2 regions of the Thalassobacillus sp. B23F22_16 genome follow, and region 2 is predicted to be linked to the other one. Evidence: a T-box and tRNA genes for the amino acid it is inferred to sense, from the RefSeq annotation. Region 2 holds a T-box; the other holds one or more tRNA genes.

Region 1 (5,112 bases), on a different contig from region 2:
CATTAATAATGGTAGAGGTGTTTTAAAGAGAAACAAAACTTTGGATGAAAAGAAGGGGTGGACAACCGTTGGAAATCGATGTTCAACAAATGATATTTGAATTTATCGGCGGTCTGGGTATATTCTTGTTTGGTCTGAAATACATGGGAGACGGTCTGCAAAAATCCGCAGGTGACCGATTGAGGGATTTACTTGATCGCTTTACCTCCAATCCATTTATGGGGGTTCTTGCAGGTATTGTAGTAACCATTCTTATCCAGACAAGTACAGGTACAACTGTACTTACTATAGGACTGGTTAATGCTGGTTTCATGACATTCAGGCAGGCGATTGGTGTCATCATGGGTGCGAATATTGGGACAACCGTAACGGCATTCATTATCGGCCTTGAAATCAAAGCCTATGCATTGCCGATCATCGCAGTAGGTGCAATATTATTATTCTTCTTTAAAAATAAACGTATTTCTTACATTGGACAAATCGTGTTCGGTTTTGGTGCGCTATTCTTAGGCCTTGACATCATGGAAGGTGGAATGAAACCACTTCGTTCCATGGAGGTATTCCAGGAACTTACATTAAGCATGAGTGAAAATGCTATTCTTGGGGTTGTCATTGGTACTGTGTTTACCGTTATAGTCCAGAGTTCCAGTGCAACCATCGGAGTTCTGCAAGGTTTGTTCGCGCAAGGAGCGATGGACTTAAATGCAGCATTGCCGGTATTATTCGGTGATAACATCGGTACCACAATCACCGCTGTACTAGCTTCCATTGGTGCCAGCATTGCAGCCAAGCGTGCGGCTATGGTTCACGTTATCTTCAATATTGTCGGTACAACCATTTTCCTGATCATTTTACCGCTATTTGAATTATTCGTAAGGTATTTAAGGGATACTCTTTCCCTTAACCCTGAAATGACAATTGCGTTCGCTCACGGAAGTTTCAACGTAACCAATACAATTATTCAGTTCCCATTGATTGCTGTACTCGCATGGATTGTCATCAAACTGGTTCCAGGCGATGATTCTGTTATGGAATTCAAACCTCAGCATCTTGACCCGATCTTTATTGATCAGTCACCTGCCCTGGCACTTGATCAGGCAAAAGAAGAGGTCCTGAAAATGGGTGAATTATCATATAAAGGGCTGGAAGAAACAAGCAATTACTTGAATAATCAAAAGCCAAAACATGCAGAGGTAGCACTTCAGCTTGAAGATGCACTGAATAATCTGGATAGAAAAATAACAGATTATCTTGTGCAATTATCTGTGGCTCCATTGACTGATGAAGATAGCCGGAAGCACTCCGCCCTTCTTGATTCAGTAAGAGATTATGAACGTATCGGAGACCATTTTGAAAATATTGTTGAATTAATTGATTATAAAATTTCGAATAAGGTTGATTTGACAGGTCAGGCCCAAGAAGATCTAAATGAAATGTTCAACTTGACGGCTATAACTGTTAAACAGGCAACCAAAGCTTTAGAAACCATGGATCGTGAAGAAGCTTTGGCAGTAGTTCAAAAAGAGGATCAAATTGACCAGATGGAAAGAAACTACCGTAAGAAGCACATCCTGCGTTTGAATGAAGGTTTATGTACCGGACAAGCAGGTATTGTGTTTGTAGATATTATCAGTAACCTGGAGCGTATTGGAGATCACGCAGTAAATATCGCCGAGGAAGTTTTAGGTGAAGAGGACCAATAAGACAAGCGCGCCTGCGGGCGCGCTTTATCTTTTAAAAAAGTCCTTGAAAGCATGTGAGGAACGTGCTATATTATTTCTGTTGCTTTTAAATCCAACATTTTTTCTTGGTTGACACCCATGAGAATACATGATATATTATATTTCGTCGCTTCCACAAAGTAACCCACTTTCATAATCCTATTGGAAGCAATACATACTGCATAAAAGCTTAGTTATCACCCAAAATATATTGATATTATTCCACCGTAGCTCAGTGGTAGAGCAATCGGCTGTTAACCGATTGGTCGTAGGTTCGAATCCTACCGGTGGAGCCTTACATGTCGGCGTAGCTCAGCTGGCGAGAGCGTACGGTTCATACCCGTAAGGTCGGGGGTTCGATCCCCTCCGCCGACACCATACATATTAAAACTATATACATTCACATGGCGGTCGTGGCGAAGTGGTTAACGCACCGGATTGTGGTTCCGGCATACGTGGGTTCGATCCCCACCGGTCGCCCCATGTGGACCCTTAGCTCAGCTGGTTAGAGCTATCGGCTCATAACCGATCGGTCGCAGGTTCGAATCCTGCAGGGTCCACCATTTTTTGCGGAGGAGTACCCAAGTCTGGCTGAAGGGAGCGGTCTTGAAAACCGCCAGGGGCTTCACGGCCCGCGGGGGTTCGAATCCCTCCTCCTCCGCCATTTTTTCATAAGTGAAAAAAAACAAAAGTCAGTACACTAATTATCAGTTAACTGAATAATACCCATAATGGCTTGGTAGCTCAGTCGGTAGAGCAACGGACTGAAAATCCGTGTGTCGGCGGTTCGATTCCGTCCCAAGCCACTTTCTGGAATTGACTACAAATGCTGCTGTAAACGCAGCATTTTTTTTATACTTTTCAAAGGGTAAATGTTTGAATAGACTTCGATTAGGTAACATTATATATGCAGCGTGTTTAAAAAAGATAAATAAGAATATGCATAATATTTGCAACACTTCAAAGGCTTTGTTACATTTGCATTAGAGGCTTAAAAGTAGTAATACTGCTTCCAAGCACTTATGTACATATTCTAAAAAGGAGGAATTTCTTTATGGCTAAATTTGAACTACCTGAACTACCTTACGCTTATGACGCACTAGAACCACACATCGACAAGGAAACAATGAACATCCACCACACGAAGCACCATAACACCTATGTTACGAAATTGAACAATGCATTGGAAGGTCATCAGGATTTAGAAAGCAAATCCTTGGAAGATCTCATTGGCAACCTGGATGCTGTACCTGAAGACATTCGTAATGCTGTCCGTAACAATGGCGGTGGACATGCAAACCACACTCTATTCTGGCAGATCATGTCTCCAAACGGTGGAGGAGAGCCATCAGGAGATCTAGCTAATGCTATTAACGAAAAGTTTGGCAGCTTCGAATCCTTTAAAGAAGAATTCGAAAAAACAGCAACTGGTCGTTTTGGTTCTGGTTGGGCATGGTTAGTCGTTAATAACGGCAACCTTGAACTCACTGATACGTTGAACCAGGACTCTCCGATTATGGAAGGTAAAACTCCTGTATTAGGATTGGACGTATGGGAGCATGCGTATTATCTTAAGTATCAAAACAAGCGTCCGGATTATGCAAAAGCATTCTGGAACGTAGTGAATTGGGAAGAAGTTTCTAAACGCTACCAAGAAGCAAAATAATGATAAACTAAGCGCGGACCAAGGGTCCGCGCTTTTTTCATGTGCATATCTCCACTCTGTTTGCAGAGACTAAGGAATGACAGTAAAGGAGATTGGAGATATGAAAAAATTATTACATTCCCTCTTAGGGCCGACGGAAGTGAATAAAGACTTACTGCTATTGCTGTTGATAGGTGGACTTTACTCGTTAGGAATATTTTTGTCGAATACTTTTGTAAACGTTTATCTTTGGAAACAATCCAGTGAATATACTGCTATCGCATTGTATAACTTAAGCATCTATATACTCCAGCCGGTGACTTTCATCATTGCCGGAAAATTTGCGAAAAAGGTGGACCGTGTAGTTGTCTTACGTGCAGGGGTTATTTTTTTGTCCTTGTTCTTTTTGACGGTCTTGATCGTAGGCGAAAAAGCTGCCAGCTTTAATATATTGCTTGGCGGTTTATTAGGCATTGGTTATGGGTTTTACTGGCTTGCGTTTAATGTACTTACCTTCGAAATCACGGAACCGGATACCCGAGATTTCTTTAATGGTTTTCTTGGTTTGCTTCAGTCTTTTGGCGGTATGGTTGGTCCCATATTAGCTGGGCTGATTATTGCCAATATGGCTGCATTTACAGGATATACGGTGATCTTCACCATTTCATTTGTTCTCTTTATTTGTGCGGTTGTTACCAGTTTCTTTCTGCAACGCAGAAAAGCTAAAGGTAACTTTTCTTTTCAACGAATTTTCCAGGAGCGAAAAAGCAATAAGAATTGGGGGAAGATATTACACGCCCATGTATTCCAAGGGCTGAGGGAAGGGACTTTTTTATTTGTTATTTCCATTTGGGTTTATATAGCTACCCAAAGTGAGCTTTCTTTAGGTATGTTTAATCTTGTATATTCCGGAAGTGCATTTGTCCTTTATTTTCTGGCAACCAAGTGGATAAAACCTCGAATGAGGAAATGGGCAATATTCGCAGGAGGGGTTTCTTTATACCTTGCGCTCTCCATTTTATTGATTAATGTAAATTTCACTACATTGTTGATTTATGCAGCTGTGATTGGAATTTCTTACCCAATTCTATATGTGCCTTACATTTCACTGACTTACGATGTAATCGGAAAATCTTGGAAAGCGGCGGAAATGCGGATTGAATATATTGTGGTGCGAGAATTGTTCTTGAATGCCGGAAGAGTAGCTTCGATTCTTATATTCCTGCTGGGTATTACTTTGTTTTCTCCGGAACGAGCGATACCTTTCATCTTGCTTCTGGTAGGATCTGGACATTTCTGGATTTACTTTTTTGTAAAAGGGATTGATCTTAGAAAAGAAGAAGAATCAGAAAGTGCATATGTTACGGATACAACTATGACAACCAGTAAAAACCCTTAAATATCCCTATTGGCAACTATTTTAATATGTTGGAAAATGTTATAATAGTTGGGTGAATTTTGATAGGTAAGGGGGAGGACGATGGGGAAAAGCAAAAAGAAAAAATCGCATCTTCCTTTAAGAATGAATATTTTATTCTTTGTGATTTTTTTACTATTCGCTTCGTTGATACTTCAGTTGGGCGTGGTTCAAATTTTATATGGAGAAGATGCCCAGGAAGAAATCAACCGAACAGAAAATACAACGATTCATACACCGGTGCCGAGAGGGAAAATGTTTGACCGGTTTGGACGTGTGATTGTTGATAATGAACCACTCTATTCGATTACTTATACCCCTCCTAAAGG
Region 2 (5,112 bases):
GCACCTTACTTTGAGTTCACCCAGATGAAAAATGAAAAAATGCTGCTTGCTAAAGCTTGGGACAACCGGATCGGTTGTGCGATTGCGATTGAGGTATTAAAGCAACTGAAAAACGAAAAACATCCAAATACCGTTTATGGTGTTGGGACCGTACAGGAAGAGGTCGGCTTACGTGGTGCCCGTACTTCTGCTCATGCTATCAATCCTGATATAGCATTTGGTGTAGATGTCGGTATTGCTGGAGACACCCCAGGCGTATCAGATAAGGATGCCTCCAGTAAAATGGGAGAAGGGCCTCAGATTATTCTTTATGATGCCTCCATGGTTTCCCACAAAGGGCTTCGCGATCTAGTAACAGATACTGCTGATGAAAAAGAAATTCCTTATCAGTTTGATGCCATTGCTGGCGGGGGGACAGATTCCGGTGCTATTCATTTGACTGCTAACGGGGTGCCTGCATTGTCTATTACCATTGCGACCCGTTATATCCATTCTCATGCAGCCATGCTTCACCGTGATGACTTTGAGAATGCAGTCAAATTAATCGTAGAAGTCATCAAGAAACTCGATGCAGATACCGTGAAAGAAATTACGTTCAATTAATAGAAAGAGCTCTGTCCCTATTGCAGGGGCAGAGCTCTTTTCTTGTCCTTTAAAAAAGCTTAACTTAGTGATTAGCCAGGTTTTTGTATAAATTTATTGCTGGTTCACACTTTGTTCTAATGCTTCAAGCATTTCTTCTTTTTCACTTTCGCTTGATTCCTGCCAGATAAGTTCAAATAAAACTCCAAGACCAGGAAGCATCTTTTCTTCCCCTTTTTGGATAGCATCTACAATGGTAGCTTCCAATTGCTCCCTATTATTTCCAGCGATATTAGAAAGTATGGCTTCCCTTAAGTTTAAATCCATGACTGACACTCCTTTTTAACTTTTTCTTTGGTTAGTTTGACCTTCCTTCCCAATAATATGTATGATAAGCAAAGAAGCTAAGAAAAAGAGGTAAAAAAATGCTGACATCCTTACAAAATACACGTGTCAAACAATGGATTAAATTAAAAAAAAGGCGTGAAAGAGAAAAGTCCCAAACTTTCCTGGTAGAGGGTTTTCATTTAGTTGAAGAAGCTGTGAAAAGTGATTGGGCAATCCAGGAAGTGATCGTGCAGGAAAATATGGAAGCTCCCCATTGGACGGTCCATGAACGAATCACGCAGGTTTCGAAGGAGGTTTTCGCGGCACTGGCGGATACGGAAACACCCCAGGGAATAGCAGCGGTTGTAGAAATGAAGCAATTTAGTCCTGAAGCTTTCCGCCATGTCCTGCTAATTGATGCTGTCCAGGATCCAGGAAATCTTGGCACCTTGATAAGAACCGCTGATGCCGCTGGTTTTAATGGGGTTATAATCGGTAAAGGTTCTGTCGATCCTTATAATGATAAGGTCATCAGAGCTACCCAAGGTTCCCTATTCCACCTGCCACTGTTTTCTGGTGACCTCAAAGAATGGGTCCCTCAACTGCAGCAACAGGGAATAACTGTTTGGGCTTCTGCCCTGGAAGATGCTCAACCCTACCAGAAGATAAGCATAGCTGATAAAGGTGCGCTTATTGTCGGAAATGAAGGGGCAGGGATCCAGGAAGATTTGTTAGGGCTTGCTGATGAAAAAGTCTATATTCCGATATATGGACAGGCAGAATCCTTGAATGTGGCAGTAGCTGCCGGGATACTCATGTACCATATGAAAATATAGGCTTGCAAGAAAGCCCATGATTTTCTATAATAAATGAATAGTTATAGAGCGAATAGCATTGAAGGAGCCAGTAGATAATCATAACATCGATACAGGGAAGAAGTGCCACAGACTGCAAGCACTTCTATCGTGGTGATTATTGAACTTTCACTCTGGAGCTGGCATCTGATTAAAAGATGTCCCGGATGTCAATCCGTTATCCGTAATGAAGTGGGCATACCATACGTATGTCAACAAGGGTGGTACCGCGAAACGGCCATATAGTCTCGTCCCTTTACCAGGGAGGAGACTTTTTTATGTTGCTTAACTCCTGTTGAAAAAAGTAAAGGATTCATTCGTTACAGGAACATAGTGATCGTCAGGTTGTTACATGTTTGAAAGGTCAATTTTACTAACGAATTTAAGTAGAAGAAACACTTAGGATTTTGCCATAAAGGCATTGCGATATGCAGGGTTTTCTAATGTAAAAAAGGAGGAGTATCGAAATGAAAGATCGTTTGCAGGAATTGCAATCAGAAGCATTAGAGAAAGTGAAGTACGCAGAGGATTTAAAAGCTTTGCAAGATATTCGAGTAGCTTATTTAGGAAAAAAAGGGCCAATTACAGAAGTGCTTCGGGGTATGGGCAAATTGTCCAAAGAAGAACGTCCAGTAATCGGCCAATTGGCAAACGATGTAAGAGAAAGCATTGCCAGTGCTATTCAAACGAAGCAAGATAAATTAGAAGAAGAAGCATTGGAAAAGCAACTGGAAGAAGAGAGTATTGATGTCACCTTGCCAGGCCGTCCTGTACATGTGGGAGGACCACATCTACTGACGAGCATTATCGAGGAAATTGAAGATTTATTCATTGGGATGGGATTTGAAATCAAAGAGGGACCGGAAGTCGAAACAGATTATTTTAATTTTGAAGCTCTCAACCTTCCTAAAGGACATCCGGCCAGGGATATGCAGGATTCTTTTTATATTACAGAAGAACTGCTTTTACGTACCCACACCTCACCTGTTCAGGCTCGGACGATGAAGCAGAAAGACGGGCACGAAGCGGTACGAATGATATGTCCTGGTAAAGTTTATCGCCGTGATACGGATGACGCCACCCATTCCCATCAATTCACTCAGGTAGAGGGGCTTGTGGTGGATGAAAATATTAAGATGAGCGATTTGAAAGGCGTTCTTAATGCTTTTGCTAAGCAGATGTTTGGTTCAGAACGAGATATACGCCTTCGACCAAGCTTTTTCCCGTTTACGGAGCCATCGGTAGAAATGGATATTTCGTGTAAAATGTGTGGCGGGGAAGGCTGCTCGGTATGTAAAGGCACTGGCTGGATTGAGATCTTAGGCGCAGGGATGGTACATCCAAATGTGTTGGAGATGGCAGGGTATGACCCGGAAGTCTACTCAGGGTTTGCTTTTGGCATGGGGCCGGAGCGTATTGCTATGTTGAAATATGGTGTCGATGATATCCGTCATTTCTATACAAACGATATTCGATTCTTGAAACAATACCATAAAGTGTAAGGGAGAGTCCAAACAATGCTAGTATCTTTGAATTGGTTGAAACAATATGTGGATATTGAAGATCAGACACCGGAAGAATTAGCTGAGCTGATTACGAAAACAGGCATAGAAGTAGAAAGTGTCGAACCGATAGCGGAGAAGCTGAATGATGTGGTGGTCGGCCATGTACTTTCCTGTGAACAGCATCCAAATGCAGATAAGCTCAATTTATGTCAGGTCGATGTAGGGGAAGAAACGCTGCAGATTATATGTGGAGCACCGAATATTGCTGCCGATCAAAAAGTCGCAGTGGCAAAACCGGGTGCTGTGTTACCTGGGAATTTCAAAATTAAAAAAGCGAAGCTGAGGGGAGTAGAGTCCAATGGAATGATTTGCTCTCTTCAGGAGCTTGGAGTAGATGAAAAAGACGTACCAAAAGAGTTTGTCGACGGAATTTTTGTTTTCCAGGATGAAGTGGAAGTCGGAGAGAATGCGATCGAACTGTTGAACTTGGATGATATCATTATTGAATTGGGTCTGACACCTAATCGTGCTGATTGCTTGAGCATGCTTGGAGTCGCTTATGAAGTGGCGGCGATATTAGATCAGCCGTTCACCCCTCAGGAGGAAATCCTTCATCCTGTGCAGGAAAAAGCATCTGACTATATCTCTGTCCATGTGGAAGATCCCGATTTGAATCCTTATTATGGAGCATTTATAGTCAAGGATGTCAAAATAGGGCCATCACCATTATGGATGCGGAATCGTTTGATTGCCGCAGGGGTGCGCCCAATTAATAACGTGGTTGATATCACGAACTACGTATTGCTGGAATATGGCCAGCCACTCCATGCGTTTGATTTGGATCGTTTCGGAACAGACGAAGTGGTCGTGAGACGAGCGAAGGAAGATGAAACGATCACCACTCTGGATGAGCAAAAGCGCAACTTAAAACCGGACCATCTGGTGATTACTAATGGCAAGCAGCCGACAGCGATTGCCGGTGTCATGGGTGGTGCTGATTCCGAAGTACACGAGGGTACATCTAATATTTTATTAGAAGCAGCATACTTCCAGCCAGTAGCCGTACGTACCGCCTCTAAAGACCACGGACTCCGAAGTGAAGCCAGTACGCGTTTTGAAAAAGGCGTGGACCCGAACCGGGTTGTTCGTGCCGGGATGAAAGCGTGCGAATTGCTGGAAAAATATGCGAACGGAAAAGTGTTAGATGGCGTTGTAGAATTCGATCAATTGGCCAGGGAACCTAAAAAGGTAGTAATTACTTCTTCTCATATCAATGAGCGATTGGGTACCTCTATACCTGATGAGGAAATTGCCGATATTCTCCGCCGTCTTCAGTTCGGTTATGAGCAGAAGGGAGAAATGTTTACGGTAACAGTTCCAACTCGCAGAGGGGACGTGGAACTTTTTGAAGACATGCTGGAAGAAGTAGCAAGAATCTATGGTTATGCTAATCTTCCGTATACGTTGCCGGGTGGTGCGTCTCAGGCGGGTGGACTTACATTACACCAGCAATTGAAACGAAAAGTAAAAAACTACCTTCAGGGTGCAGGGCTGGATGAAACAATCACTTACTCGTTAACAAATGCTGAGCGAGTAAGTCAACTGGTCAGTCGTGAGGTTAAGAAACAAGCGGCAGCCCCTGTTTCCTTAGCGATGCCAATGAGCGAAGAGCATAGTCATCTTCGGCTGAGCATATTACCGGAATTACTTGCTTCCTTATCTTATAATGTGGCAAGAAAACAAACCGACCTTGCTTATTATGAACTAGGGACTGTATTTATCAGTGAAGAAGAACAGGTGACCGTGCAGCCAAAAGAGCAGCTGCGGTTATCAGGAGCCCTTAC

What was found. A T-box is a leader RNA that pairs with one kind of tRNA and senses whether it is charged. The one in region 2 lies ahead of pheS (phenylalanine--tRNA ligase subunit alpha), so its partner is inferred to be a tRNA-Phe.
Region 1: it encodes a tRNA-Phe, which carries the amino acid that the T-box ahead of pheS (phenylalanine--tRNA ligase subunit alpha) is inferred to sense. The anticodon was not compared.

The regions. Positions count from the first base shown of each region.
Region 1 covers NZ_JBIEKD010000029.1:38,475-43,586, reverse strand. The annotation lists gene ACGTNI_RS17555 (Na/Pi cotransporter family protein) at 69-1,703, shown strand; tRNA gene ACGTNI_RS17550 (tRNA-Asn) at 1,943-2,014, shown strand; tRNA gene ACGTNI_RS17545 (tRNA-Met) at 2,023-2,099, shown strand; tRNA gene ACGTNI_RS17540 (tRNA-His) at 2,129-2,204, shown strand; tRNA gene ACGTNI_RS17535 (tRNA-Ile) at 2,208-2,284, shown strand; tRNA gene ACGTNI_RS17530 (tRNA-Ser) at 2,293-2,385, shown strand; tRNA gene ACGTNI_RS17525 (tRNA-Phe) at 2,455-2,527, shown strand; gene ACGTNI_RS17520 (superoxide dismutase) at 2,776-3,387, shown strand; gene ACGTNI_RS17515 (MFS transporter) at 3,488-4,765, shown strand; gene ACGTNI_RS17510 (peptidoglycan D,D-transpeptidase FtsI family protein) at 4,847-5,112, shown strand, end outside.
Region 2 covers NZ_JBIEKD010000006.1:118,727-123,838, reverse strand. The annotation lists gene ACGTNI_RS07130 (M42 family metallopeptidase) at 1-603, shown strand, start outside; gene sspI (small acid-soluble spore protein SspI) at 697-909, opposite strand; gene ACGTNI_RS07120 (TrmH family RNA methyltransferase) at 1,008-1,745, shown strand; T-box leader at 1,795-2,022, shown strand; gene pheS (phenylalanine--tRNA ligase subunit alpha) at 2,231-3,265, shown strand; gene pheT (phenylalanine--tRNA ligase subunit beta) at 3,281-5,112, shown strand, end outside.